Regions from separate parts of the Arthrobacter sp. FX8 genome, predicted to be linked through region 1. Evidence: riboswitches for the same ligand, from Rfam matches in the RefSeq annotation. Region 1 holds a riboswitch; each other region holds the start of a gene.
What was found. A riboswitch is a leader RNA that binds a small molecule or an ion and turns the genes downstream of it on or off. The one in region 1 is predicted to bind cyclic di-AMP.
Positions count from the first base shown of each region.

Region 2: it holds a riboswitch for cyclic di-AMP, as region 1 does, so the genes downstream of both, OUO20_RS07735 (C40 family peptidase) here and OUO20_RS21385 (hypothetical protein) in region 1, are expected to answer to the same signal.
Region 3: it holds a riboswitch for cyclic di-AMP, as region 1 does, so the genes downstream of both, OUO20_RS00765 (C40 family peptidase) here and OUO20_RS21385 (hypothetical protein) in region 1, are expected to answer to the same signal.

Region 1 is NZ_CP113505.1:4,531,223-4,540,803, forward strand. It holds gene OUO20_RS21350 (zinc-dependent alcohol dehydrogenase) at 1-477, shown strand, start outside; gene OUO20_RS21355 (6-pyruvoyl trahydropterin synthase family protein) at 480-875, shown strand; gene OUO20_RS21360 (glycosyltransferase family 4 protein) at 878-1,981, shown strand; gene tadA (tRNA adenosine(34) deaminase TadA) at 1,978-2,484, opposite strand; gene OUO20_RS21795 (hypothetical protein) at 2,540-2,995, shown strand; gene OUO20_RS21800 (phosphatase PAP2 family protein) at 3,004-3,342, shown strand; partial or broken gene upp (uracil phosphoribosyltransferase) at 3,355-3,989, shown strand; gene OUO20_RS21380 (VOC family protein) at 4,051-4,476, shown strand; gene OUO20_RS21385 (hypothetical protein) at 4,562-5,269, opposite strand; cyclic di-AMP (ydaO/yuaA leader) riboswitch at 5,275-5,435, opposite strand; gene OUO20_RS21390 (glycosyltransferase family 39 protein) at 5,643-9,581, opposite strand, start outside.
Region 2 is NZ_CP113505.1:1,702,962-1,712,542, forward strand. It holds gene OUO20_RS07715 (DNA alkylation repair protein) at 1-514, opposite strand, end outside; gene OUO20_RS07720 (TraR/DksA family transcriptional regulator) at 511-870, opposite strand; gene OUO20_RS07725 (hypothetical protein) at 892-1,344, opposite strand; gene OUO20_RS07730 (hypothetical protein) at 1,341-2,246, opposite strand; cyclic di-AMP (ydaO/yuaA leader) riboswitch at 2,519-2,689, shown strand; gene OUO20_RS07735 (C40 family peptidase) at 2,693-3,526, shown strand; gene OUO20_RS07740 (protein adenylyltransferase SelO) at 3,654-5,117, opposite strand; gene OUO20_RS07745 (ribonuclease Z) at 5,101-6,048, opposite strand; gene OUO20_RS07750 (mycothiol transferase) at 6,041-6,562, opposite strand; gene OUO20_RS07755 (hypothetical protein) at 6,613-7,044, opposite strand; partial or broken gene OUO20_RS07760 (universal stress protein) at 7,285-8,148, shown strand; gene OUO20_RS07765 (DUF4389 domain-containing protein) at 8,214-9,581, shown strand, end outside.
Region 3 is NZ_CP113505.1:172,781-182,361, reverse strand. It holds gene fdhD (formate dehydrogenase accessory sulfurtransferase FdhD) at 1-738, opposite strand, end outside; gene OUO20_RS00790 (molybdopterin molybdotransferase MoeA) at 789-2,297, opposite strand; gene OUO20_RS00785 (DUF6457 domain-containing protein) at 2,294-2,590, opposite strand; gene mobA (molybdenum cofactor guanylyltransferase) at 2,587-3,201, opposite strand; gene OUO20_RS00775 (HNH endonuclease) at 3,356-3,856, opposite strand; gene OUO20_RS00770 (NlpC/P60 family protein) at 4,125-4,892, opposite strand; gene OUO20_RS00765 (C40 family peptidase) at 5,056-5,733, opposite strand; cyclic di-AMP (ydaO/yuaA leader) riboswitch at 5,804-5,983, opposite strand; partial or broken gene OUO20_RS00760 (M23 family metallopeptidase) at 6,112-6,932, opposite strand; cyclic di-AMP (ydaO/yuaA leader) riboswitch at 6,945-7,157, opposite strand; gene OUO20_RS00755 (metal-dependent transcriptional regulator) at 7,296-7,997, opposite strand; gene serC (phosphoserine transaminase) at 8,290-9,420, shown strand; gene OUO20_RS00745 (DUF3027 domain-containing protein) at 9,480-9,581, opposite strand, start outside.

The sequences.
Region 1 (9,581 bases):
AAGCTCGCGGACACCCTGGGCGTGGACTTCGCACACCCCGATGACGCCCTGGCGGACTGCGACATCGTGTTCCACTGCTCGGCCTCGCAGGAAGGCCTGGAGCGCAGCCTGCAGCTCGCCGGCGATGAAGGCGAAATCATCGAAATGTCCTGGTATGCCAACCGTGAGGTCACTGTGCCGCTGGGGGAGGACTTCCACGCCCGGCGGCTGTCCATCAGGGCGAGCCAGGTGGGCATGGTGGCGCGTTCCCGGCGCCACAGGCGCACCAATGCGGACCGCCTGGACCTGGCCGTATCGCTGCTCAAGGACCCCGTCTTCGACGCGTTCCTGACGGGATCGTCCCGGTTCGAGGACCTTCCTGGCGTGGTCCAGAGCCTGGCGGACGGCAGCCTGGAAGCCCTGTGCCACGTCGTCGAATACCCTGCCGGCAGTCCCGCGCCCAGCCCAGCCACCCACACCCCCAAAGACTTGAGGTAACAATGTTCAGCCTGACCATCCGCCGCCACTTTATGATTGCCCACAGCCTTCCCCGTGAGGCTTTCGGCCCCGCCCAGGGCCTGCACGGTGCAACCTTCGTCGCCGAGGTGGCCTTCCGCCGTCGCGCCCTCAATGCCGACGCGATCGTCCTGGACATCGGCGCCGCCGGGACCATCATCGAGGAGGTGCTCGCCGGCCTGAACTACCGCAACCTGGACGAGCACCCGGACTTCGAGGGCAAGCTCAGCACCACGGAAGCCCTCGCCGAGTACATCGCCCGGAAGGTGGCCGCAGAGATCAAGGACAACGACGACGGCCGTGAACTCGCAGGACTGGAGGTCACCCTGCGCGAGAATCCTGACGCCTGGGCCACCTTTTCCCTGGACCTCACCGCGTAGCAATGCGTCCCATCCGGCTGCTGGTTCCCGGCAATATCCGCCACAGCTCAGGCGGCAACGTCTACAACGCGCGCCTGGTTGCGGGCCTGCAGGAACGGGGCGCGGAGGTGGAGGTGGTTGCCGTGGAGGGCAACTGGCCGGACGCCGGCGCCAAGGAACGACGCCGGCTGGGCACCCTCCTCGGAGCATGGGAACCTGAGGCACACCACGGGGACGCAGTGGCCATCGTGGACGGCCTGGTGGCGGTAGGTGCCCCGGATGAACTCGAATACGCCGCGAAGGCGGGCGGGGAAACATGGGTCCTGGTGCATATGCCCGTTGAGGAAAGCTCCGGGGCTGCAGCCCTGGAACGCGAAGCGAGAGCCCTCCGTGCGGCAACCGGCGTGATCTGCACCAGCACGTCGTCTGCATCCCTCCTCCTGGAAAGGGGGCTTTCCCGGGTCACCGTTGTCCTTCCCGGCGTCAACCCCGCACCCCTGGCCCAGGGATCCAGGCCGCCACACGTGGCGGTCATCGCCGCGCTGCTGCCCAACAAGGACCAGCTGCTGTCCGTGCATGCCCTGGCCCGGATCCAGGACCTTGAGTGGACTGCGTCGTTCGTGGGCTCCGAGCAGGCGGACCCGGACTACGCACGGGAGGTCCGGGCTGCCATTACTGCCCACGGGCTCCAGCGGCGGGTGCAGCTCACCGGCGAGCTCATTGGCGAAGCCCTGGAGGCCGAATGGGCGCGGACGGACCTGACCCTGCTGGTGTCGCGGCTGGAGGCTTTCGGCATGGCCGTCACCGAATCCCTGGCCCACGGCATTCCTGTTCTGGTCCGTGCCGGGACCGGGGCGGTGGAGGCGCTTGGCATGGGCGGGCTGGGAACGGCCGACGGCGAACCCCGCCTTCCGGGGGCAGTGCTTACCCTTCCAGACGGCGGACAGGAGAGTCCCGGCCGCCTGGCCAATGCCCTGCGGGGTTGGCTGGTGGATGGAAAGACCCGGGAAAAATGGCGTTCAGCTGCGCTTGATGCGCGGACCAGGCTGCCGGGATGGAGCGAAACAGCGCAGGACGTGCTGGCCCTCCTGGAGGGACCCGGCGGACACGGGGAGCGGCAGGGCTAGAGGCTGCTCCGGTGGGCGGCGAAAAATTCGCGCAGCAGTAAAGCGCACTCTTCCCCGCGGACCCCGGGATACACCTCAACCCAGTGGTTCAGCCGGCGCTCGCGGAGGATATCGAATACCGATCCCGCAGCGCCGGCCTTCTCATCCCAGGCCCCGAACACAACCCGGGGAATCCTCGCCAGGACGATTGCGCCCGCACACATGGCGCAGGGTTCCAGGGTGACCACCAGTGTGCAGTCGGACAAGCGCCACCCGTCGCCCTGGCCGCCGCCGAGCCGTGCCCGTTCCTGCAGCCGTCCGGCCGCCTCCCTGATGGCCACCACCTCGGCGTGGGCTGTGGGGTCGCCCAGCTCCTCCCGCTGGTTGCGTCCCGAACCCAGAACGTCGCCGTCGGGCCCTATCACTACGGCGCCGATGGGCACGTCCTCCGTGTCGAGCGCACGGCGGGCCTCCGCCAGGGCAAGGCCCATCCAGGCCTCGTGTTTCTTTTCGGGCAAGGGCATGGCTCAATGATAGTTTCGGGGTTAGTCAGGTTACTTGCCGATGCCGGGAGGCACCATGGACACTCTTCGGGACCGATTGGGTATTTGGTTCAAACCGTATGCGGCGTTGATCCTCACCATCCTTGTGGGCGGTGTGGTCATCGTGTCCCTGGCGCTGCTTGGGGCAGAGGTCTACGACGATGTGGTGGACTCCGCTGGCCTGGCCAACCTGGACAAGCCTGCCCTTGCCTTTGCCGAAGGCCTCCGCAGCCCCGGCCTTGACTCCTTTGTCACCGGTTTCACCAACATCGGCGGCGGCATCGGGATGCCTATCCTGGCCAGCATCCTCACCGCGTGGTTGACCTTCCTGAGCCGGAACTGGCGTCCGCTGGTCCTGATCGGCGGTGCAGCGGCAGCGTCCGTCACCGCCACCACGTTCGGCAAGAAGCTGGTGGGCCGTACCCGGCCCGACCATGCGGACGCCGTCCCCCTTACGAGGATTCGCCATCCTTCCCCAGCGGACACACCCTGAACACCACCGTGGTGATCAGTCTGGTGATCTACCTCATCTGCCTTCAGTTCCACACCATGCGGGTCCGGGTTACCGCCATCACCGCCGGCTCGATCTTCATCATCGCCATGGGCCTGAGCCGGGTCTTCCTGGGCCACCACTGGCTCACGGACGTTATGGCCGGCTGGATCCTGGGCCTGGCCTGGGTGGCAATCGTTATCCTGGCCCACCGGCTGTTCCACCTGGTCCGAAGGCGCGAGCACGCAGGGGCAGCGCCGTCGTTCGACCGTCCCATCGTCCGGGACGTGGTGGCCGACGAACTGCACGACGGCGAACACTCCGGACGCGGTAAGGGCAGCGCCGAGTGATAGTTTTGGGGGATGCGCACTCTCGTTGTTGACCACCCCTGGTCGCCCACAAGCTCACTGTCCTGAGGGACAAGAACACGCCGTCGCCGGTCTTCCGCCAGCTGACGGAAGAGCTGGTGACCCTGCTGGCCTACGAAGCCACTCGGGAGGTCCGCACCGAGCCCGTCACCATCGAGACGCCCGTCAGCACCACCGTCGGCACCGCCTTCACCAAGCCCACCCCGCTGGTGGTTCCCATCCTGCGCGCCGGCCTGGGAATGCTGGAAGGCATGACCAAGCTGGTTCCCACCGCTGAAGTGGGTTTCCTGGGCATGGCCCGGGACGAGGAGACACTGGACATCATCACCTACGCGGAGCGCCTGCCGGAGGACCTCACCGGCCGCCAGGTTTTCGTCCTGGACCCCATGCTGGCCACGGGCGGAACCCTGCGCGAAGCCATCAAGTTCCTGTTCAAGCGCGGCGCTTCCGACGTCACCTGCATCTGCCTGCTGGCCGCCCCCGAGGGCCTGGCGCGGCTGGAGGAGGAACTGTCAGGGGCCAACGTGCACATCGTCCTGGCCTCCATCGACGAGAAGCTCAACGAGAAGTCCTACATTGTCCCCGGGCTGGGCGACGCCGGCGACCGCCTCTACGGCATCGCCGGGTAGCACTTCGGCCCTGTTTGAACGGGCTCTTTCCCAACGGGTGTCCCGCCGCTAGCCTGTGCGGATGGACTGGAAACTCGAGCTTGTCTTTGTCCCCGTATCCGACGTTGACCGTGCCAAGGACTTCTACGTCAACAAAGTGGGCTTTAACGCCGACTACGACGAGCGGCCGTCGGACTCCATCCGCTTTGTGCAGTTGACGCCGCCGGGCTCGGCCTGCTCCATCTGCATCGGCGAAGGACTCGTTGACGCCCCGCCCGGCACGGGCTCCAACCTGCAGATGGTGGTCGACGACATCAATGCGGCGCATGACCAGCTCAAGTGCAACGGCGTGGATGTCAGCGATGTGGATGTCCAGGACTGGGGCCACTTTGTGTACTTCGCCGATCCGGACGGAAACAAGTGGGCTGTCCAGTACATCCCGTGGCGGAACGCCGGGCAGGGCGCTGGCGGGAACACCGGACAGGACGCCGGACCGGGCGCTGGTTAACCAAAGCGGCGGGCCGCATCATGATGATGCAGCCCGCCGCTTTGGTGCAGTTCCCCCGGCATCGCTGCCGCCGGGGGAGGAGTGCCTAGTACCAGTTGTGGGCCAGGTGGAAGTTCAGGGCACCACAGGGCGACTGGTAGCTCTTCTTGATGTAGTCCAGGCCCCAGTTGATCTGCGTGCGGTAGTTGGTGAGGTAGTCCGCGCCGGCGCTTGCCATCTTCTCAGCGGGCAGGGACTGGACGATGCCGTATGCCCCGCTGCTGGAATTGGTGGCCGTGGTGGTCCAGTCGGACTCCTTGGTCCACAGCGTCTGCAGGCACTGCATCTGGTCCGGTCCCCAGCCAAACGCCCCCAGCTGGCTGGCGGCGTACGCCTGGGCGCCTGCAGGATCGTTAACCGCGACGGCGCGAGCCGGCTCAGGTGCGGGGGCGGGCTCAGGCGCCGGGGCAGGCGCTGCGGGTGCTGCCGGTGCCGCTGCGGGGGCCGGTTCCGCTGCCTGCGGTGCCACGCTGATGGCAGCGGGCGCGGGGCTTGCTGCCGGGTTGGAGCGGATCTCGCTCTTCTCGATGCTCATTTGAGCGTCGGACGCCGACGTGGAAGGGTTGGACGCGGTGGATGACACCGGAGTCATGCTGCTGGTGGTCTGTCCTGCCGCGCCTACCCCCACCAGCACCGCGCACGATGCTGCAAGGACGGCGGCGCGCTGGCCCAGGGTGGTCTTCTTGGCCTGCTGCGCGGCCCTGTGTTTAGCCTTGGCCTGCAGCAGGCGTGCTTCTGCCGTGTTTTTGGACATGATTGATCGCCTCTCACACCTGCGGAGTTAGCTGTCGGGTTCGGATGAGGGCATCCGGCCATACGGAAAGATCACGTACTGGCTTAACCCCAAGGGCATTCAATGCCCGGGACGGTGGGTCCCCCGCCTCTGCCGTAGCTCAATCGGAATCCGGGGAAGCGGCAGAGCTTGGCGTCGACCCGGGATATGCGGCCCGAACGGGGGCCGCACCCAATCGACGCTACAGGAAGTGCACGCGAAAGTCACATTTAGGTAACGGAAGTCACGATCCTCAGCGCGTTGATTTGCCGGATTCCCCGTTCGTTACCTCGGTCCCACTGGGGTATGGCCGCTCCATTTCATGAGCGCAGCGCGCAGACCGTTACAGTTTCCGTTACCCAGCCAACAGGTAGACGGTGGTGCCGCCAATGCTCTGCGCCGTGAAGTTGTTCGCCACCCACTGGGCGATCTGGGCGGCAGCGTCCGAACCGGTACTGGCCCGCATGGTTCCGCTTGTGATGAAGTAGTGGATCTTTCCCTGGGACACCAGATCCTGGAACTCCGCCAGGGTAGGGGCGGGATCTGTGCCGTTGAACCCACCCACCGCCATGACCGGCAGTTCCGTTGCCAACTGGTAACCGGCAGCGTTGTTCGAACCCACCACTGCCGCTGCCCAGGTGTAGCCCGAGGCGCCATTCCTGAGTGCTGCCACGAGTTCCGCGGACGGCGTGGGGGCGCCCAAGAGGCCTCCCAAGGCCCCGCCTCCGCGACCACCGGCAGCAGCGGTTCCGCCGGGAAGTGTTCCTCCGGGCGCGCCCTGCTGGCGGGCCGTGTTTCCCTGGGTTGCTGGCTGCCTGGTGCTGCCTGTCCCGGTCCCGCCAAGGCCGGTCCGGCCAGGGCCCGTCCCGCCAGGGCCGAAGCCCGACGACGGCCCGGCGCTGACGATCGCCCCGCTGTGCGTTGTCGACGCCGTGGAAAGGGAGTACGCCAGCGGCCCGGTGAGCGACGCCGCAATGGCGAGCGCCGCCGTCGTCCGCTGCACGGCACGCCAGTGCAGGAACCTGCCGAACGCCACGCCCGCTGCGGCCGCCAAGCCTCCGGAAAGGACCAGCCAACGCAGCCACGCGCCGTAGGCGGAGGTGGTGCCCAGCAGCTGGAAGGCCATCAGGGCGGCCGCGGCCACCGCTGCGGCCAGCAGGAGTGCGGCGGGTGGCTGCTGCCGGTGCTGCCACAGGAGGACCGTGCCCAGCCCCGCAAGCCCGGCGATCCCCGGCGCCAGCGCCACGGCGTAGTAAGGGTGGATGATGCCGGCCATGAAGCTGAAGACCAGGCCCGTCACCAGCACCCACGAGCCCCAGATGATGACGGCGGCGCGGACCGCATCCGTCCGCGGGGCCCGCCGGCCCAACCACAGCAGGCCCGCCGCAAGGATCAGGGCGGACGGCAGCAGCCACGCGATCTGGCCGCCGAACTCGCTGTTGAACATCCGGAGCAGCCCGGGATCTCCCCAGCCGTTGCCGCCGCCCACACTGCCGGTCTCGTCGCCCGTCAGCCGGCCCAGCCCGTTGTAACCCAGCGTGAGCTCCAGGATGGAGTTGGTTTGCGATCCGCCGATGTAGGGACGCAGGCCGGCCGGTGTCAGCTCCACCGCCAGGAGCCACCACCCGGCGGAGGCCACCATGGCCGCTCCCGCCGCGGCCAGCCGGAGCAGGCGCCGCGGGAGCCTGTGCGGGCCTGCCAGCGCGTAGGCGATGGCGAATCCCGGAACCACCAGCAGGACCTGCAGCTGCTTGGCCAGGAAGCCGAAGCCCAGGAACACTCCGGCCAGCAGGAGCCAGCGCAACCGGTCCTCCTGGACTGCACGGAGGACCGCGTAGGCGGCTGCCGTCATGAGCAGCACCAGCAGGGCGTCCGGGTTGTTGAAGCGGAACATCAGCGTGGCAACGGGGGTGAGGGCCAGGACGGCTGCGGCGATCAGTCCTGCGCGGTGCGCCAGCCGTGGATCGGCCGTGGCAGGCGCCGCGGCCCGCCGTACGGCCAGGTAGAGCAGCCAGGCGGTGCCGACGCCCATCAGCGCCTGGGGGACCAGGATGCTCCAGGAACTGAGGCCGAAGATCCGGACGGACAACCCCATGACCCACAACGACGCCGGCGGCTTGTCCACCGTGATGGCGTTGGCGGCGTCGGAGGAGCCGAAAAACCAGGCCGCCCAGTCCTGCGATCCGGCCTGGGCCGCGCCGGAATAGAACGCGTTGGCCCAGCCGGATGCTCCAAGGTTCCACAAGTACAGCACGGCGGCCCCGGCCAGCACCGCTGCCAGTTCCAGCCGCCGCCGGAGCGCCCGCGGGTCCGGCCGGTAGCAGGCCGGGACAGGATGATGCGCGGCGGCAGGAGCGCCGGCAGGGTGTCCGGTGTGGACCGACGCAGTGTGGACGGACGCTGGGTAGTGGCTGGCCATGGAGTCCTTGGTGAGTTGGTACACGGTGGAGTTGCCTACGGTCTGGGCCTGGAAGTTGGCCTGGACCCAGGCGGCCACCTCTGAATTGCCGCGGCCACCCATGCCGCCGCCTCCCATGCCACCGCCTTGGATGAAGTAGCCGATCTCGCCCTTGGCCACCATGTCCTGGAACTGGGCGAGCGTGGGGTAGGGGTCCCCGCCGTTCCAACCGCCCAGGGCAATGACGTTGGTGTTCGTGGCGAGTTCCAGGCTGGCTGCCTGGCTGGCGCCGGAGACGATCGCGGACCACTTCGTGGTGGTGGCCTTCAGGAGTGCCGCCACCGCCGCATCTGCGGATCCTTCGCCCGGGCCCCCGGCGCCGCCGGCGCCCCCGGTACCGCCGGGGCCGGCTGCGCCGTCGAGGCCGCCGAAGGGATCGAGTCCACCCGCGCCGTTGGCAGCGTCAGTGGCGGCCTCCCTGCCGTCAGCCCGTGCGCCGCCGAATCCAGCGGCACGGTTGCCGAAGCCACCCGCGGACGAACCCGCCGGGCCCGACGTCGGAATGGAACCGGAGTGGGCGGAAGCAGCGGTGGCGAGGGTCCACCCCGCTGTCCCAAGACCGCCGGCCAGGAGGGATACGACGACGACGGCGGCCGCACCGGCCCGGCGGAACCGTCCGGAGGCGCCCAGTTTCGAGGTGCCCGGTTTTGAGGTGCCCAGTGCGTCGAGGCGGAGGAGGATTGCGGCGGCGGCGAGGACGCCGAGCACGATGATGGCGACCCGCAGCCAGGGGAGCCACGACGTGTCGCGGCCCAGCAGGACTGCCGACCACACAGAGGTGCCGAGGACGGTCACGGCGAGGACGATCCGGGCCGGCCAGTAGCTGCGGCCACGCCAGAGCTCCACTGCGCCTATGCCCACCAGCGCTGCGATCGCCGGCGCCAGTGCCACGGAGTAGTAGGGGTGGACAATGCCGCTCATGAAGCTGAAGACACCTCCGGTGACCACGAGCCAGCCGCCCCACAGGATCAGGGCCGCGCGGCCCGGGGAGGTGCGTACTTCCCGGCGCGTGAACCAGAGGCCTGCCACCAGCAGGACCAGGGCGGCGGGCAGAAGCCACGAGACCTCACCGCCAAAGCTGGTCCCGAACATCCGCAGCAGCCCGGCCGCCCCGCCGAATCCGGCGTTGCCGCCGCCGAAGCCGCCTCCGGGACCGCCGGCAGCAGCACCCCCGGCCCCGCCGGGCATGCCCTCGCCGGAACCGGTGAGACGGGCCAGTCCGTTGTAGCCGAACGTCAGTTCAAGGAAGCTGTTGGTGCTGGACCCTGCCATGTACGGCCGCTCGGAGGCCGGTGTCAGCTGGAACAGGGCGATGTAGCTGCCGGCAACCACGACGATTCCGCCCAGCGCGCCAAGCAGGTGCACCAGCCGGCGCCTCACCGGCGTGGGTGCGGCCCACAGATAGGCCAGTCCCAGCGCGGGAACAATCAGGAAGCCCTGCAGCATCTTGGTCAGGAATGCCAGGCCAACCACGGCGCCGGCGGCCACCAGCCACTTCCAACCCGCCCTCTCAATGGCGCGGGTGGTGAAGTAGGCAGCAAGCACCAGGCACAGGGTGAGCATGGCGTCCGGGTTGTTGAACTTGAACATGAGCGCAGCCACCGGCGTCAGCGCCAGGGCAGCGCCGGCCAGCAGGCCTGCGGCAGGTCCCGAGACGCGTTTGACGGCCAAGTAGAGGAACCCGACGGCGGCCACCCCCATGAGTGCTTCCGGCACCAGCATGCTCAGTGGTGAAAAACCGAAGATGCGCCCTGCGAGGGCGGGGATCCAGAGTGCTGCCGGCGGCTTGTCCACCGTGATGGCGTTGCCTGCGTCCAGCGAGCCGAAAAGGAACGC
Region 2 (9,581 bases), 1.7 Mb from region 1:
TCATGAGGGCAGCGGCCGCCGCCTGAAGATGGGCGTCCGGGTCCCCGCTCCACCGTTCCACCACACCGCGGGCCCGCTGCCGTTCACGCTCCCCCAGCCCTGCCAGCAGCGGCATCAGGACATCGGAGAGCAGGGGCGCGGTCAGATCCGCTGTGTGGGCGGAGCGGAGGAAGCCTTCCAGCCGGGTCAGGTCCGAATGCTGCAGGAGCCGCACCCGTGACTGCAGCAGCACCACGGCGGCAAGGCGGCGCTCGAAAACCGGGCGGGAGCCGGGCCCCGGCTGTCCCCAGAGGGCAGAGGCCAGCATCACGGTTGCGTCGTGGTCCAGGTCCTTGAATTTGCGCAGGGCGTCGCGCACGGTTCCACGGACGGCGCCCACGGAGGAACCATACGAGGCCAGCACACCGCCCAGGCGGTGCGCGACGTCGTCCGCGCGGTACCAGGCGCCCTCATTCTGGAGGGTACGGTCAACAAATTCCGCCGCAGCGGACACCACGTCCGCTGTGCCGGTCACCGCGCGCGCCCCGCGGAGGCGTGGTGGATGCAGAACGGGGTCCAGGGCCGGGCTTCCAGCCTGCCCTCGGCGATGGGTTCCCCGCACACCGCACAGATGCCATAGGTCCCCGCGGCCAGCCGGGCCAGGGCAGCTTCAATCTGGTCCAGCCCCGCCGAGCTTTGTTTCAGCAGCGCCGATGCCTGTGACAGCTCGAAGGCGATCGTGGCGCCCTCCGGATCGTGTTCGTCGTCGACGTTGGAGTCCTGGCGGGCCGAATTCGCAGCGTCGATGTCCGCCCGCAGCGCCGGCAGCAGCGCCATCCGCCGCGTCCGCTCCTCTTCGAGCAGTGCACGGAACCGTTCGAAATCTGGCATGGGGAAAGCCTAGCGCGTCAGTCAGTACCAGTTCAGGGATACGGAATGGTTCCATGCCCCGCAGGGCGACCCGTAGCGGTCACGGATGTAGCCCAGGCCCCATTCGATCTGCGTCCGGTAGCTGGTCAGCCAGTCGCTCCCGGCGCTGGCATACTTGCCGGGCGGCAGTGCCTGGGCAATTCCGTAGGCCCCGGACCACGCGTTGGTGGCGGTGGTCAGCCAGTTGGATTCCTTGGTCCACAACTGGGCCAGGCACAGGAACTGGTCCTGGCCCCAGCCGAAAGCGGCAAGGCGTCCGGACGCGTAGCTTTTCGCCCCTGCCGGATCGTTGACCGCTCCGCCGGGAATGGAAGGCACGACGACGGCGGGCGGGCTGGGCAGGGCCGGCTCGGCTGGCGGCGCCTCCGGAACGGAAGGGACAGGGTTGGCCGGCGGAGGGTTGGCCGGGACAGGAGTGGCAGGGGCTGGATTCACCGGGACAGGATTGCCGCCCACGGCGGCTGGGGCGGCTGGTGCGGGCGGCCCGGGCTGCTGGGCGGCCGCCGCGGCGGCCCTGGCGGCCGCTTCGGCCTGGCGGCGGGCCTGCTCCTCCGCTGCGGCGCGCTTGGCCGCCTGGGCCGCCTCGTAGGCAGCCAGCGCAGCCTGGCCTTGGCGGTACTCCCCTCAAGCGCCGCCGTCGTCCCTTTCAGGGCGGCAAGCTGGGCCGTTAGCTCGCCGCCGTGCCGCTGCTCCTCGGCCACCTGCCGTGCCAGTGCGTCCCTGGCGGAACTGGCTGCCCCGGCTTTTGCCTTTGCCTCCCCGGACAGGCGCTCCCGTTCGCTCCTGGCAACCTTTTCCTGTTCCACCAGGGCAGCGGATACCTTTCCGGCCGCCGCCGCCTTGACCACCAACGCGGCCGTCTTGTCCCCCACGAGCTTGACGAGGTTGAGGCCCTGGACGCTGTTGGTCCCCAGGGCGTCCAGCGCCACGAAGAACCCGGCGTTGGTCCCGCCTGTCTTGTACGACTGCACGGCCAGGGCCCCGAGGTCCTTCCGGTACCGGGCCACTTCGTCGTTTGCGCGGGCGGCCCGTGCGGACAGGGTTTCCAGGCGTGATGTGGCCGACTGGAGCTCTGCATCCGCGGCAGCGTATTCGGCGGCCGACCGTACGGCTGCGTCCCCGGCTGCCTCCGACTGCGCCTGCAGGCCGGTCAAGAGCGCGTCGATGGTGGCAATTTCTGCAGCTTTTGCCGCTTCGGACGACTGCGCCTGCTGCACATCCGACCAGGAGGGATATCCGCCGGGCGGCGGCTCCTCCGCTGCGGCCGGCAGCACGGTGGCGGCGGCCAGGGCGATGGCCAGCACGCCACCGAGGAGCGGGATCCCTCGGCTGGTCACGAACAGGGGCATAGTCCCGAAGCTTACCGTCCGGCGCGGCCCCCGAGGGCGCGTCCGTGGCCACATTGTTACCGTTTCCAGCGATAAAGACCCTGCCTGCATTGGTCGAGGTCACCGCCCGAAATGCGAAGTACATCAAGACGTTTGCGCAATTGAGAGGGGAGCCTCGTATGTTATCCAAATGTGACAATCGGGGGCAGCGCGGGTTATGGTCGTTTGGTGTCCCTCTCAGACGGGACATTCCCGTCAGCATGCCGAGCCCTGCCGCTGATCATGGGATTCAACCGCTTTCCGTTTGGCAGGGACGGGGGAACCAAGTTTCTACGGCCACATGTGGCCTTGGGGTTAAGTCGTTAGCGCCTCCGCCCGCGGAGCCAGCTACCGGCCGGGTATCTCCAGCCCGAACCCGACAGCTCACCCCGCAGGCATGGGAGAGGCGATCAACTGTGTCAAAAATTTCCACCACTGCCCGTCACCGCGCGACTCCGGCCCGCTCCATTGTGCTCGAGGGCCTCGCCGTAACCGCCAAGTCCCAGGCCCGTTCGCTGGGCCGTCCGGCGCTTGCCGTTGCTGCAGCGTCCGGTATTGCCTTTGGCGTCGGAGCCCCGGCCCATGCAGGTGTCACCGGCCCGGACACCACTGAGAACACCAGCGTCCAGGCATACTCCGCACCTGCCCCGGCAGCAGCACCCGCCGCAGCAGCAGGAACCGTCCACACGGTGGTGTCCGGCGACACCATCGGGGCCATCGCGGCCGCCCATGGCGTCAGCCTCAACGACGTCCTGGCCGCCAACGGACTGGGACTGTCCTCCATCATCTACCCCGGTGACCAGATCCAGATCCCCGGCGCTGGCCACACCGCAGCCCCGGCGCCGGCAGCAGCTCCCGTCCAGACGGCAGCCGCAACCGCACCGGCAAACACCGGCATGAACATGTCCTACGCCTCAGCCGCCCCGGCGGCGTCCACCGGCACCGGGACCGGCGCTGCCATCCTGGCATCCGCTTACAGCCAGGTCGGCGTGAACCAGGACTGCACCGCAATGGTTGAGAAGGCCCTGCGCTCCGTCGGCAAGTCCGTCGGCGACCTGGCCCCGACGCAGTTCTTCCAGTACGGAACCGTCGTCGGCGCTCCCGCCCCCGGCGACCTGATCATCACCTCCGGCCACGTGGGCGTGTACGCCGGCAACGGCCAGGTTGTGAGCGGCGGCGTCAACGGCTACAGCACCGAGGTCCACTCCATCAGCTGGCTCGGCGGCTACTCCGCAGTCCGCGTAGCCTAGCCTTCGCAACGCTTTGGCAGCAGCAGGCTGGTATTAAACAGAAAAGCTGTTCTTAGACAGGAGGGCGGCAGCCGGGTATTCCCGGCTGCCGCCCTCCTGTCATTTCCGCACCGTACCGCTGAGGCAGTCACGTCCCGCAGAAGGTCATGTAGGTGCCGAAATCCTCAGGGGCACCTTCGGCGTAGCGTTCCAGGCCCGGCCGCTCGGCGAAGGGGCTGCCGACGGCCTCGAGCAACTGCTGCAGGGGAGCCAGGTTTCCGTCAGTGGCGGCGGACAGCGCCTCTTCCACGAGGTGGTTCCGCGGAACATAGGCAGGGTTCACGCTGTCCATCAGTTCCGCGTCGGGCCCCAGGGCCTGCCACCGCTCCGCCCAGGCGTCGAACGCTGCAAGGTCCCGGACCATGCCGCGCACGGGACGGAGGTCCCCCCGCGCGGCCTTGCCCAGGTTCCGGAAGAACAAGGTGTAGTCCACTGGCCCGTCCTTCAGGATGGCAATGGCACCGTCCACCAGGGCGGAGGCGGCGTCGCTGTCGGCATCTCCCGACAGGCCCAGCTTGGCCTTCATGCCGCCGGACCACGCCTGGCTGTACTGTCCGCGGAATCCGCCAAGTACCTCCACCGCGGGGGCAACCGCCTTTTCCTGGTCCCCGTCGATCAGCGGCAGCATTGCCTCCGCCAGCCGTGCAAGGTTCCATTCGGCCAGCACCGGCTGGTTGGCGTAGGCGTAGCGTCCGCTGACGTCGATGGAACTGTAGACAGCGGCCGGATTGAACGCATCCATGAACGCGCACGGGCCGTAGTCGATGGTTTCCCCTGAGATGGTCATATTGTCCGTATTCATGACCCCGTGCACGAACCCCACCAGCATCCACCGGGCCACCAGGTCCGCCTGGGCGGAGACCACCGAGGCGAACAACTCCAGGTAGGGGTTTGGGGCGCCGGCAGCGTGCGGGTAATGCCTGCCGATGGCGAAATCCGCCAGCCGCTTCAGGAGCTCGAAGTTTTCCGTGGCCCGCGCGTACTGTAAGCTGCCGACGCGCAGGTGGCTGCCGGCAACGCGCGCCAGGACCGCACCCGGCAGCACGCCGTCACGCCTGACCTGCCGGCCAGTTGCCACGACCGCGAGCGAGCGGGTGGTGGGAATGTGCAGGGCGTGCATGGCTTCACTGACCACGTACTCACGGAGCATGGGCCCGACGACGGCACGTCCGTCCCCGGCGCGGGCAAACGGCGTGCGCCCCGAGCCTTTGAGATGGAGGTCCAGGAGGCGGCCGCCTTTGTCCGTGACCTCACCAAGCAGCAGGGCGCGTCCGTCGCCAAGCAGCGGAGAGTAGCCGCCGAACTGGTGGCCCGCGTAGGCCTGCGCCACCGGGGTGGCGCCCGCCGGAACGTGGTTGCCCACCAGGAGCCGCACCCCTTCGGGACTGCGAAGGTACCCTGGGTCCAGGCCCAGGTCGCGTGCGAGCCTGTCGTTCAGGACCAGGAGCTCGGGGCTGGGGGCTTCCTCGGCCTGCCAGGGAACGGCGAGTTCCGACAGTTCCCGGGCGAAACGGCCGTCAAAAGTGACCGTGGATTCAGCTGCTGCCGTCATGGCTTAACCCTATCGCCGTAGTTCCGCCCGCTGCTTCCCGTGCCGGTTGCCGGCGGCGGGGAACGGCAATGTGCTGCAGGTCCTCAGCGGCAATGACCGTGGTTCCCGGAGCCTGCGCCCGTGCCTGCTCCGCGAGGTGCGGGACGCCGTCGCCATAGCGTGCGGAGAAGTGGGTGAGCACCAGCATCCGGGACTTCCCGGACGCCGCAAGTTCCCCTGCCTGCCCGGCGGTCAGGTGCAGGTATTGCCGGGCCAGGCCGACGTCGTCGTCACTGAACGTGGACTCGGCCACCAGCAGGTCCGTGCCTGCTGCCAGTTCTTCGGCACCGTGGCACGGTGCGGTATCCATGATGAAAGCGAAGCGCTGGCCCGGCCTGGGAATACTGACCTCTTCCAGCCTGGCCGCTCCGAGGACCCCTTCGCGCTGCAGCAGGCCCACGTCGGGCCCTTCGATGCCCGCCGCCCGCAGCCTCTCCGGCAGGAACGTGCGGCCATCTGGCTCGGTGAGCAGGTAGCCGTATGTCTCGATGCGGTGATTGAGGGGCCGGACCTCAAGCCTGTCCGCCACGGCACCGGCGCCGCCATGTGGATGGAGCCTCACGTCAAGCCCGGGCGGGCTGAGACCCACCAGGGCCCTGACCACCTGGTCACCGGACGCCGGATAATGCAGGTGGACCGGGTGCGCCACGCCGTCCAAAACCATCCGGGAGAGCACCCCGGGAAGGCCGAAGCAATGGTCCCCGTGCACGTGCGTAAGGCAGATCCTGGTGATGGCGCCCGCCGCCACTCCCGCATGGATCATCTGGCGCTGGGTACCCTCGCCGGGATCGAAAAGCAGCCCTTCGCCGTCCCAGCGCAGGAAGTAGCCGTTGTGGTTGCGGGTCCGCGTGGGAACCTGGGACGCAGTGCCCAGCACTACGAGTTCACGCACCGTTGGAATCTGACGCTGCAAGCAACCCTTTGGCGTAGGCGGCCTGGCCGCCGTGCTGAAGGCAGTCCCCCAGGATGCTGACCAGCCGCACGCCCAGGGTGACGGGCGGATCCCAGCGCCTGTCGACCACACGGTCCAGGTCGGAATCCCCGATACCTTCCAGGACCCTGGCAGTCTGCCGGTGAACGGCCAGGTAATACTCCCGCAGGAGTTCCCGGGGCGCGCGGACTGCGTCCACCTGCTGGCTTGAGTGGCCGTAGCCCGTATCACTGTCCGCCAGCGGGAGCCCGAAGCGGGTTACGAATCCTTCGGCCTTCCAGACCTGCTCCAATCCCGAGGCGGACGCAACCTGCGCATCTTCCACCCGTCCCATGTGCCAGACCAGCCAGGCGATGGAATTGCCTTGGCCTGCAGGACGCAGCTGCAGCTGCTCCTCATCCAGCCCGTCCAGTACCTGCCCCACCAGGCCGGGGAGGCGGTCAAACGCCTCGAGCAACAACTCCTTGGAGTGCATGGGTCTCCTTCCCTGCGGACCGGGCCCGGGCGCACCCGGCCCCGGGATTGCTAGCGTTCCAGGTCGTCCGGCTCAAACTCACTAAGGGGCGAGCCGCCAAAGTTTTCCTCGTCGTCGCTTGCGTCTGCTTCCAGGCCGGTGGGATTCCCGCCGAAATCGACGTCGGCTGCTGCTTCACCCAGCGTGGGTGTGTCCGGCGGAACCTGCTCATCGCCGGAGCGGTACCGGGCCTCCGCGCTTTCGTCCCGCAGCGTCTGGTCACTCAGGAAGTCCTGCTCCTCCCCCGAGACTGCTTCGTCCTGCAGCAGCGGGTCCTCTTGCCAGCGGTCCGGATTGTTCTCTGCAGCCCCGGGGTAGCTGTCAGGTTCCCCGTTGACGGGATCGAGCTCCAGTGACGATGCCGCGCCGGGAGTCTCGTCGAGAAGAACGTCGTCTTCCTGCACAACTTCCAACTCATCGTCGGGGACGTTCTGTTCAGTCATGATGATGCCTTTCTCATGGGCTCCGGGCGGATAATAGTAAGCATACTGAGGAACGGTATGCCTGTGAACAGCCACCGCATTTCCGTCCCAAGCGGACAAACGGCGGTTCCCGGCCGCGCGCCAAGGCCGCAGGGCGGCCTGAACAGCGCTTCCGTGACTTTTGGCCCTAGAGTGCCGGTGGCGGCGGGGCCAGTCTTGAAAGGCAGGAAGACCAGTTCAAGACGACCAGGAAGTGCGGCCATGACATCCCAGAAACCCATCGCTGTGGGCACCAACGACTCAGCGCAAAGCCAGGCCGCGGTCCTGTGGGCGGCCCGCCGCGCCCACCGGACGCACCTGCCGCTGGTGATCCTCCACGTCGTCGACGACCGGTGGGTAGCTGAACCCTACCCCTGGTTTGGAACCCTCCAGCAGGCCGGCGAGGAACTGCTCAAGACCGCCGCCGGCAGGCTCGAAGGAACCGTGACGGTCACGCCGACTACGGAACTGCTCACCGGAAGCGTGGGCGGCCAGCTGGCCAAGTATTCGAAGAAGACCTCGATGATGGTCATCGGCTCCGGCAGCGGGCACCTTGGCGGGGCCCTCGCCGACCGCGCACTCCAGGTGGCGACCGCCGCCAAAGTCCCTGTCGCCGTCGTCGGGACCCAGGACCTCGAAGGCAGGTCCGGTGTGGTGGTCGGCGTTGACGGGTCTGCCGAGGCAACGCGGGCCGTCGCCTTCGCCGCGGCCGAGGCCGACCGCGAGGAGACGAACTCACCGTCGTTTATGCCGTCAATGCGCCCGACCCCATCATCGACGCCGGCCTGACGCCGGGGGCGCTCGCGGACCTCATCGTGGACGAAGAACGCGTCGTGCTCTCCGAAACCGTGGCCGGGCTCAAGGAAGACTACCCGGACCTGACCGTGCACCAGCGGCTCGACAGGGAAAAACGCGGTGGACGCCCTTGTCGAGGCCGCCGCCGGGGCACGGCTGCTTGTGGTGGGCAGCCGCGGCCGGGGCGCCTTCAAGCGCCTTTTGCTCGGTTCGACCGCACACGGCGTGCTCAGGCACCTCCCGTGCCCCACGATCATTACCCGTACTGACACCGTTCACAGCCCCCTTTAGGCCGCAGCGCCTGCTGGTCCTTCTTCCCGCTCCACATCCTCCCCTACAGCGGAAGGTTCCACGCCATGAAAAAACCCGCCGCCATCATCATGCTGGTCCTCGGCATCCTGATCTCTCTTCCGGGACTGGCCGCGCTGGCGGGAGGAGCCGTGGCATCGGCGGTGGGATCGATCCAGGGGGACGGATACCTGACCTCCGGCACATCCCGTTTTTCCGTCAGTTCCTTTGCCCTCACCTCTCCGCGGGCCGAGGCCATCGGCGAGGATGTGCCGGGCAGGCTTCCTTTCGACATCGGTACCCTGCGGCTGCGGATTGCATCAATGATCCCCGACAAAGCGGTGTTCATTGGCATCGGCCCGCAGGCCGACGTCGAACAGTACCTGTCAGGTGTGCACCACTCGGAGCTGCTGAACATCCGGCAGCGGCCTTTCCGCGCCGAATACCGTGACGTTCCGGGCGGCAACCCCGCATCGCCGCCGGCCGGCCAGCGCTTTTGGACGGCCTCCGTTTCAGGCTCCGGCGAGCAGGAGCTGACGTGGAACATCACCCCGGGCACCTGGGAAGTGGTGGTGATGAATGCCGATGCCTCCTCCGGTGTTGATGTCCAGGCACAGGCCGGCTTCCGCTCAGACCTCATCAGGCCGGCAGCCACAGGCCTGCTGGTGGGCGGCCTCATCGCCCTCGTGATCGGTATTCCCCTCATCGTCTTCGGCGCCATGGGACTGGGCCGGCATGCCGGGCGGTCACCTGTTGGACCATCACCGGGCGGCCCGGCGGTGGCAGGACCGGGGATGGCGGGACCGGGGATGGCGGAACCGGGGATGCAGGCGCCTGGGATGGCCGGACCGGGGATGCAGGCAGTGCCGGCCGCACCCGGAGTGGCACCCCCGCCGCAGCCGTTCACCGTGGCAGCCGAAGACCGCCGCGCCTACCCCGCAAGGCTTTTCGGTGACATCGATCCGGGACTGTCACGATGGATGTGGCTGGTCAAGTGGTTCCTGGCCATACCGCATTTCATCCTTCTCTTCTTCCTCTGGTTTGCGTTCGTCATCACCACCATCGTGGCGGGCTTCGCCATCCTGTTCACCGGCCGGTACCCCAGGGCACTGTTCGACTTCAATGTGGGTGTCATGCGCTGGAACTGGCGGGTGGCCTTCTACGCCTACGCCGCCGTAGGCACCGACCTCTACCCGCCGTTTACGCTCAAGCGCACCAATTATCCTGCGGACTTTGACGTTGACTACCCGGAACGGCTGTCCCGCGGGCTGGTGCTGGTGAAATGGTGGCTCCTCTCGATCCCGCACCTGCTCCTGGTGGCCGCGTTTACCAATACAACGTGGCGGTGGCGGGCGGACAACACCTTCGTTGGCGCCACCTATGAGCAAAGTGCGGGACCGTCCCTGCTGGGACTGCTGGTTCTGGTCGCGGCAGTG
Region 3 (9,581 bases), 190 kb from region 1:
CACGGCAGCCAGGACGGGAATGCCCGCAAGGGATGCTTTCTGGACCAGCTCGAAGGACGCCCTGCCAGATACCTGGAGGACGGTTCTGGTAAGAGGCAGGAGGCCCTCGCGCAGTGCCCAGCCCACCACCTTGTCTACGGCATTGTGGCGTCCCACGTCCTCGCGCAGGCACAGGAGCTGCGGCTCGCCGTCGTCATCGATCCTGAACAGGCCTGCCGCGTGAACGCCGCCGGTGTCCTCGAAGACACGCTGGGACTTCCGCAGCATCCCCGGCAGGGCGGCCAGGACTTCCGCGTCCACAGTCAACGGGTCCGTCCGGGGGCTGAAGTGGGAGGACTTTTGGACAGCTTCGATGGAGTCCGTTCCACAGATGCCGCAGGAGCTGGACGTGTAGACGTTGCGGCCGGTGTCGGGAAGTGGCACATCCGGCCGCAGCTGGGCCTCCACCACGTTGAATGTCTGGACACCGTTCTCGTCCTCGCCGGCACAGAATCGCAGCGAAACCAGCTGTTCGGGGGCCCATATGACCCCCTCGGACACCAGGAATCCAGCCACCAGGTCAAAGTCGTCCCCCGGGGTTCGCATGGTGACCGAATAGGAAAGCTTTCCCAGCCGGATCTCCAGCGGTTCCTCGACGGCGAGGACGTCTTCGCGGTGGCGGACCGGGTACTCCAGGGCTCCCGGCGAACCGTCCAGGACATACTTGTGCACCTTGCGGCGCTGGATTACGCGTCCCATGTTCCACCCTGCTTGTCCATTACTCCATCATGGCACCAACAGGGGCCGCCTCAGCCCAGGAGGGCGCTCCAGTCCACGGGTCCGCTGGGTGCCGGCTTACCCTTGGGCTGGCCTGTCCGTGCGGCACTTCTTGGCTTGGCTTTGGCCGGGCCGTCCTGGGTAGGAGGTATTGGCGGCCCCCATGGCAGGGCGAACGCGGGCACCGGCTCGCCGAGCTGCACGCCGTGCGGTGGCACTACCAGCACACCGTCCGCGGCGGCGAGCCCGCGCATCATCCCTGGCCCCGTATGCTGCGCCGGGGACGCCATGCCGTACAGCAGCCGGAACGGCATCAGCCGGGTACGCCCGGGGTCCGGCTCGATCATGGTCCCGCACGGCACCTCCTCCACCGCCGGCATGGGACGGTGCCCCAGTGCGGCCAGCAGCGGGGCCCCCACAGTGGAAAGGGCCATCATGGCCGCGAGCGGGTTGCCGGGAAGCCCCAAAACGAAGCGTCCGTCGGGCAGTTCGGCGAGCACGGCGGGGTGGCCGGGCCGCATGGCCACGCCATCGATGATGAGCCGGCCGCCGAGTTCGGCCACTGCCCTGCGGAGGTGGTCCGTTCCCGAGCGCCCGGTGCCACCGGTAGTAATGACGACGTCGGCCGGCAGGTCCGGCGCGTCCGGCACGTCCGGCAGTACGTCTTCGAGCGCCGAAAGCCATTCGTCATAGGAGTCGCCGATTCGCTGCTGCCCGCCGGGTATGCCGCCCAGCATGGCGACGACGTCCGGCAGCTGCGGGCCGAAGGTGTCGCGGACCTGGCCCGGGGCCGGCGTGCCGCGTTCCACCACTTCGGACCCTGTCAGGACCAGGCGCACCACGGGCTTTCCCTGGACCTGCACATCGTCGTAGCCTGCCAGCGCGGCAAGTGCCAGGTGGGCGGGATTGAGCTCCACCCCCGCCTTGACCAGGATGTCCCCTTCCAGAGCTTCCTCCCCGGCTTTCCTGATGTGCTCTCCCGCGCGGGGCTCGCCCGGGCGGGCCTTGCCTCCGGTCATCAGGAGTGGGAGTCCTTCATCGTCCTGGCCAAGGACTGCGCTCTCGGTGCGAAGAACTGCCTTGCCGCCTGCAGGAATCAGGCCGCCGGTGGCGATGGGGCTGGCCTGGTGCGGTGCCAGCCGGGTGCCGGGTTCCACCGGGATCCAGGGGCCGCTTCCGTTGACTACCCAGCCGTCCATGGCCGAGGACGCATAGTGGGGCATGTCCTGGAGGGCCACAATGTCCTGGTCCAGTTTGCGGTCCAACGCGATACGCAGTGCCACTGGTCCGGGAGGAATGGGGGTTGCGGCGTCGAACGCCGCCTGCCGGGCCTCTTCCCACGTGTGGGCGGCATGGTGCTGGCCCGCATGCCCTGCTTCCGCCGTCCCGGCTTGGACTGCGCCGGAGTCAGTGGTTCCGGGTTCAGTGGGTCCGGGTTCAGTGGGTCCGGGTTCAGTGGGTCCGGGTCCAGCTATGCCGGCTGGCCCTTCCGCTTCGCTGCCAGGTGGCGCTTCCGGATCGCTTTGGGGTTCCGCGGTCATTCGCCGGGAGTCCCGGCGGCAGCCTCGGCCTCGTAGTCCTTTGCCAGTGTGCGGGCAACGGCCAGGGCCGCATCCATTGATTCAGCGTCCATCTCCCTGCCGGGAGCCGCAGCCAGGCCCGCAGCGAACCCGGCGATGAAAGTGGTGAGCGGAGCGGCTGGCCGGACCACAGCATGGGCGGCGACGCCCGCAAGCGCCAGCACCGCGTTGACGTCCACCTGGACGTCCTCAAGCTTGTACGCTTGGAGAAGTGCCCTGCACCACTCTTCCAGTGTTTCGTCCTGGCTCTTCACGAATTGCCTCCCACGTTTGCTCCGCCCGTCTGCCGGTCCTGGCGTTCGCTCTGGTTCCCGGCGGCAATCCCCAGCGCGGCAGCGTCATCCCAGGTATCCACATCGGAGGTGGACCCGGCAGGGACTGTGACAAGCTGCACGTCCAGATTAGCAAGGAGCGACCTGACAGAGCCGTTGACCAGCGCCCCGCGGGCAGCGAGGTCCCTGCACGCCTTTGTTAACTCAGGCGTGCGGTAAAAACCCACCAGTGGCTGTGGGCGGTTGCCTTCGGCAGCCATGACATTTGCCGGGTCCGCCGCCGTGGACATCTGCAAAGCTTCCTGAAGCGCTGCCACCGCTTGGGATGCCAGCGGCATGTCGCAGGCCAGTACCAGGAGGTAGGGCGCATCCTCGCCGATGTCCGCCAGCGCATCCAGCCCGGCCGCTATGGCTGCCGCCGGGCCCGCGAAGTGCGGCTGCTCCCTGCAGCTCAGCAGGTTGGGAGGCCAGATTGGCAGGGAAGCCATCTCGCCCACAACTGCCACATGCCGGGCCCCCGCGGCGGCAGCGACAGCGCGTTCGAGGAGGGATTGGCCTTGGAAGACGAGCGACTGCTTGGGTACGCCGCCCAGCCGCGATGACCTCCCCCGGCCAGGATCACGGCATCAAAAGCAAGCCCGTTCACTTCCACTCCCCCAGCCTAGCGACCGGCAGCGTAGGGGCCGCACTGCGGGTCAGAACGTCCGGCGCACCGGAGCATCACGGCAACTCAGGCAGCGCGGGGTGTCAGGCAGCGCGTTCCGGAAGCAGGAAGGGGTCCCAGGCCGGCGTGGGCTTCTCCAGTTCCTTGATCTGCCAGATGGTTCCGTGCGGCGGTTCGGGCACGAACCGCAGGGTCCATCCCATCTCGGCTGGAGTGTGGTCGCCCTTGACGTTGTTGCAGCGCAGGCAGGCGGCCACCAGGTTCTCCCACGAATCGGCACCGCCCCGGGACTTGGGGTGAACATGGTCAATGGTGTGCGCCGCTTTCCCGCAGTAGGCGCATTTATGCCCGTCGCGCCGGAGTACGCCCCTGCGGCTGACGGCCGTGGAGTGGTTGTACCGGGGCCGGATGTAGCGGTTGAGGAGGATCACGGACGGGCGGCCCAGAATGTCAGTAGGGCCCACCACGGGGTCGTCACCTTCGGCAACCACACTTGCCTTGCCCGTGAGCACAAGCACCAGCGCCCGGCGGAAAGTAATAACCGCCAGCGGTTCATATCCAGCATTCAGAACGAGAGTGCGCATGCACTTACCTCTTCACGGCCGCACCCGTCAGGGGCACGAGGGCCGGCTGCCCTCGGCATGTCCGGGCTATGGATCGACATCACAAGAGTAAACAAAGAAGTGCAGAATCGGGTAATCGCCACTCTGGAGCAGGACAACGGCTGGACACCGCGGGAGGGTCGGCCGCGGGCGGCGCGGGCCGATTAAGCGCGAAGGACCCCCGCCGGGATGGCGGGGGTCCTTGGGGGCATTGCCAGGCCTGCGGCCGTTCAGGCCTGCCTTGGGATGCTTAGTTGACGCGGATGAACACGGGGCCGGAACCCACGTTTGCGCTGAAGACCACAGTCTGGTTTCCGTTGTAGCCGCCGTGGACTGCCATGCCGTTTCCGGCGTAGACAGCAATGTGGGCCATGCCCGCGCCGCCGTCAGCGTAGTAGATCAGGTCGCCCGGCTGCGCTTCGGCTGCACTCACGGTGCGGCCCAGGGACAGGTAGCCGGCGGGCCAGTCATGGAAGTGGATGCCGACGGCGGCCAGGGAGTTGGTGACCAGCATGGTGCAGTCCTGCATAACGCCGAGCTGGGCGTAGGCGGCCGAGAGGATTGCAGCGCCCTTGCCGCTGGCGGAAGCCTGGGCAGCGGAAGCGGCCGGAGCAGCAGCGGTGGCAACCTTGGCGGTGACCTTGGGAGCCGCAACGGGCTCGGCGGCAGGAGCAGCTTCCTGCACCTCGACCTGGGGCTCAGGCTCGGCGACGGGAGCCGGCGTGGTGGTGACAGCGGGCTTCTCGTAGCTGATGGCGATGGTGGAAGCCGCGGAAATCGGGGCGTCGATTGCGGATTCAACTTCCAGTGCGGACGCCGGAGCGGAATCACGCTTGACGTTGGCGTCGGCAGCGTTGGCCGCGATGCCGCTGGTCAGGACCAGGCCGGAAGCGGCAGCGATAACCGCAGCCTGGCGGCCCATGCCGCTTGCGTTGTCGCTGACGGCCTTTGCAATAACAGCGATCGAGTTGGTTTTGGTGACCTCGGCGCGATGCCGTGCGGTGGCACGAGTCGTCATCAGTTCTCTCTTTCGTTTTTCCCTCAAACCGCTTGTAGGCAGGCGAAGGTTGTTGGACGCGCCGGCATCTTGGGGGTACGTCGGCGCGTCCCGAACGGGGATGTGGTTTCTAGCGAAAAAGCCTTGGGCAAAGAAATAGCCCTTGGAGCGTTAAGCCCAAGAACTAGTTGCCGTAGTGGTAGTACGAGGAGGTGCCAGTGGCTGCAGGCGAGTGGAGCAGCGTGCCCTGGGAGGGGTTGAGTGCGCTGATCATCATGCCGTTGCCGACGTAGATGCCGACGTGCGCGCCACCGTTCTGGACAACCAGGTCACCCGGCTGCGGGGTGGAGGTGGGAGTCATGATGCTCCACGCATTGGTGCGGGGGATGCTGATTCCGGCCTGGGCGTAAACCCACTGCACGAACCCGGAGCAGTCCCAGCCGGTGACCGGGCTGGTGCCGCCCCACACGTAGGAGTGGCCGATGCCGGTGTAGGCGATGGCAGCGATGCCCGAGGTTGCCGCAGCGGATACGGTCTCCGCCGTCTTGGCGGCCGGAGACGCCTCCTGGCCTGCAGTGGTGGCGCGGTTCGCCGAGGCCGTGGACTGGGTACGCACCGCTTCCACCTTCGGAGCAGCGGTGGTCTTGACGACCGGACGCTCGAAGGACACCGTGGCCGTGGGTGCGGCCGTGACAGCGAGGGCTGCCTGGGACGAGCCGGACTCGGTGGAGGCAGAGACACCGGCCGTGGTGTCAGCTGCCGTGGCGGGCAGGCCCATGCTCAGGATGAGGCCGGAAGCCGCTGCCACAACGGCAGCCTGGCGGCCTACGGTCCCGGCATTTGCACTGACGGCCTTGGACATGGCGTCCAGGGGGTTGGTGCGAACCGTTTGCGCACGGTGGCGCGCAGAATGATGGCGTGAAGACACGAAGGTAGCCTCTCCCAATGCCTGCGAGGTGAGCTGTCGGATTCGGATGGGAGTCACCCGGCCACGCTGCTTCCTGGGAAGCTTGTGACTTAACCCCAAGGCCTTCTGAACATGAAGGCCAAAATTGGTTCCCCCGCCCCTGCCAGACGATGAAATGCGAACGGACCTTGAGCGGTGGCAGAGTTAGGCAATCCACTCAAGAGCGTCAACTTCGGAAAAGTTGACGCGAATTAGACGGTACAGCAGTTTTGCTTCAATGTCACATTCAGGTCACGGCGCGTCGCGGACATGTGAGAGCGGGCAACCATTTGGTTACAGCCAGCCCATGGGATCGACAACTTCGCCATTGACCTGCACCTCGAAGTGGAGGTGGCAGCCGGTGGATGCGCCCGTGGTACCGCTCAGTGCCACCACGTCCCCGCGGGAGACGGTCTGGCCCACCTTGACGTTGAAGGACGAGAGATGGTTGTAGGTGGTCTCCAGCCCGTTGCCGTGGTCAATGACCACGCGGTTTCCGCCACCGAACTGGTGCCAGCCGGCAAAGGTCACGGTACCTGTCGCGGCGGCCAGGACCGAAGTCCCGCACTGCGCCACGAAGTCCTGGCCCCGGTGGAAGTCTCCGGAGCCTCCGGTGATCGGACTGACCCGGTAGCCGAAGGGGGAAGCGGTGGTGAGGGAGGCGAGGGGTGCAGCCAGGGTGCCGGCCGAAGCGGCACGCGTGACAGAGCCGGCGGACTGGGCGCTCAGGAGTTGCTTCAGCTTCCCGTCCGGGTCGGCCTGGGTCACCACGGCCGACCGGCTGAAGTCGATCTGTGCTCCGACATCGGCCGAGATCTGGGGCTGGGGGCTGACGGCGGACGCGGCCATGGGGGCACTGCCGGCGGCATCCGTGGCCATGACGGGACTCGTGGCGGGCACCGTGACCGTCAGCACCAGGCCTGTGGCGGCAAGGGCAATGCCGGCTTTTTGGCCAATACCGCTGGCGGCGGCAAACTCCGTCATCTGCCGGAAGGGACCCCGGCGGCGGCGCGCGTCACGATGCAGGTCGCGGGGGCGCTCCGCTGCGACAACTTCGGCAACCCGGGGTGCCGAAGGGGGCCGGCCGCGCGGCGGCGGCCCCGGGAGGTCTGCATGGTCAAGAAGGGTTCCTCTCTGGAAGAAGCCTGCGGAGTTAGCTGTCGGATTCGGGTCAGAGAGATCAAAGACCCGGTCCGCCTTAGGCAAGCTTCTGCACAGGGGGTATTCCCGGAAGAATCCTTCACTGGAGAGGGCTTGCTGCTGACGGACTTCACCCCAAGGCAGTCCCCCGCTGCCGCTTGTGGTTCCCCCGCCTCTGCCAGTAACGACTCGTGCACCTGACCCGCTGGCAGAGCTCGGCTCCGGATCAGGTAACGCTTATGTATCAACGCTTGGTTCCACTATAGGGGCTTAAGACCCTAGGTAACAATTCCGTTACCTTTGCGTGGTTGCCCCTCTGCGGGGTATGGGCGCCCCGATCAGGGCTGGCTGATGGCCACAAAGACGTGGGCGGCAACCTCGGGCGGCAGCTCCAATGCGCCTTCGATTCCAGGGACCCGCACGGAGATGTATTCGCCCACGCGTTCCAGCGCCACGGCGGCACCCGGCCGGATACCGCCCTCGTCCAGCTGCGCCAGCAGTTCCGGTTCCACCTGGATCGGCTCCGCCAGGCGGCTGATGGTCACTCCGGAGGCGGGCCCGTAATTCTTCATCGCTTCCACCAGGCTGATGGCGCCGTCGGCAAAGCCGGGCCCCGCCTGGCCGCCCAGCGCCGCAAGGCCAGGGATGGGGTTGCCGTACGGCGACTCGGTGGGGTGGTCCAGCATCTCGTAGATGCGGCGCTCAACGCGCTCGCTCATGACATGTTCCCAGCGGCAGGCTTCGTCGTGGACGTAGGCCCAGTCCAGGCCAATGACGTCTGCCAGCAGGCGTTCGGCCAGCCGGTGCTTCCGCATGACCTCCGTGGCGCGCTTGCGGCCCGTGTCCGTGAGTTCCAGGTGCCGGTCGCCGGATACGACCACCAGCCCGTCCCGCTCCATGCGGCCGATGGTCTGGGAAACGGTGGGACCGGAGTGGCGCAGACGCTCGGCGATACGGGCCCGAAGGGCAACGATGTTTTCTTCCTCAAGCTCCAGAATGGTCCTGAGGTACATCTCCGTAGTGTCGATCAGATCCGTCATCCAGCTCAGCTCCTCGAGCGCAGTACCTTGCGTTGTCCCACCGTATCGCCTCTTCGCGCAAAGTAGTCCGGGGAAAGCTTAGCCTATTTTGACTTTGTCCGAATAGCCGCGCCCCGAGGGGCTGCGCGGGGACGGCACGTCTCACTGTCCGGACTATGACGGGCCTGGCTCCCGCCCCCGGCGGCGGTTCAGGCAGAATGGGAATGGCCCGCAGCGCAGCCACCGGCGCTGCCGGCCACCGACCGCCCGCCCTTCCGGACCAAACTTTTGTCCCCGCCGAATTGGAGCACCTGTGAGCGACACCAGCATCACGATCCCCGCCGACCTCCTGCCCCAGGACGGGCGGTTCGGAGCCGGCCCGTCAAAGGTCCGGCAGGAGCAGATCGACGCGCTGGCAGCAGCTTCCAAGACGATCCTTGGCACATCGCACCGGCAGGCCCCGGTCAAGAACCTGGTCGGAGCGGTCCGTGAAGGGCTGAGCCAGTTCTTCCGCGCCCCGGAAGGCTACGAGGTGGTCCTCGGCGTCGGCGGCTCCACGGCTTTCTGGGACATCGCGAGCTTCGGCCTCGTGGAGAAGAAGGCCCAGCACCTGTCCTTCGGTGAGTTCGGGTCCAAGTTCGCCGCCGCCACCAACAAGGCGCCCTTCCTGGAAGCCTCCTCCATCATCAAGTCCGAGCCCGGCACCCGGCCCGCAGCCAAGGCCGAGGCCGGCGTGGACGTCTACGCCTGGCCGCAGAACGAGACCTCCACCGGCGTCGCCGCCCCCGTCAAGCGGGTAGCCGGAGCCGACGAGGGATCACTGGTCCTCGTGGACGCCACATCGGCGGCCGGCGGACTGGACGTGGACGTTGCCGAGAGCGATGTCTACTACTTCGCCCCGCAGAAGAACTTTGCCTCCGACGGCGGCCTCTGGCTTGGCCTGTTCTCCCCCGCAGCGCTGGAACGCGCCGCGCGCATCACGGCCAGCGGCCGCTGGATCCCGGATTTCCTGGACCTGCAGACCGCGATCGATAACTCCCGCCTGAACCAGACCTACAACACCCCGTCGCTGTCCACGCTGGTGACGCTGAATGCCCAGGTCCAGTGGCTGAACTCCAACGGCGGCCTGGACTTCGCGGCTGCACGGACGGCCGATTCAGCCGGCCGCATCTACAGCTGGGCGGAAGCGTCCGGCTTCGCCACCCCGTTCGTGGCCAAGCCCGAGGAACGCTCCAACGTGATCGCCACGATCGACTTCGACGAATCGATTGATGCCGCCACCGTGGCCAAGGTCCTGCGCGCCAACGGCATCGTGGACACCGAGCCTTACCGGAAGCTGGGCCGCAACCAGCTGCGCATCGCCACCTTCGTGGCCATCGAGCCCAGCGACGTCTCCGCCCTGCTGGCCAGCATCGACTACGTGGTGGGCGAGCTGCGCAAGTAACCACAGTTAAGCACGACGGCGCCGCCCGGGTTTCCCCGGACGGCGCCGTTTGTTTGTGGTCAGGAAGTCCTTGTTTCGGCGTCAGGCTCCGCGCCGTCGTCGGCCGGCCCTTCATCCCCGGGTTCCCGCTCCGCTGCCCGAAGCCCATCCGGGTTCCCCTG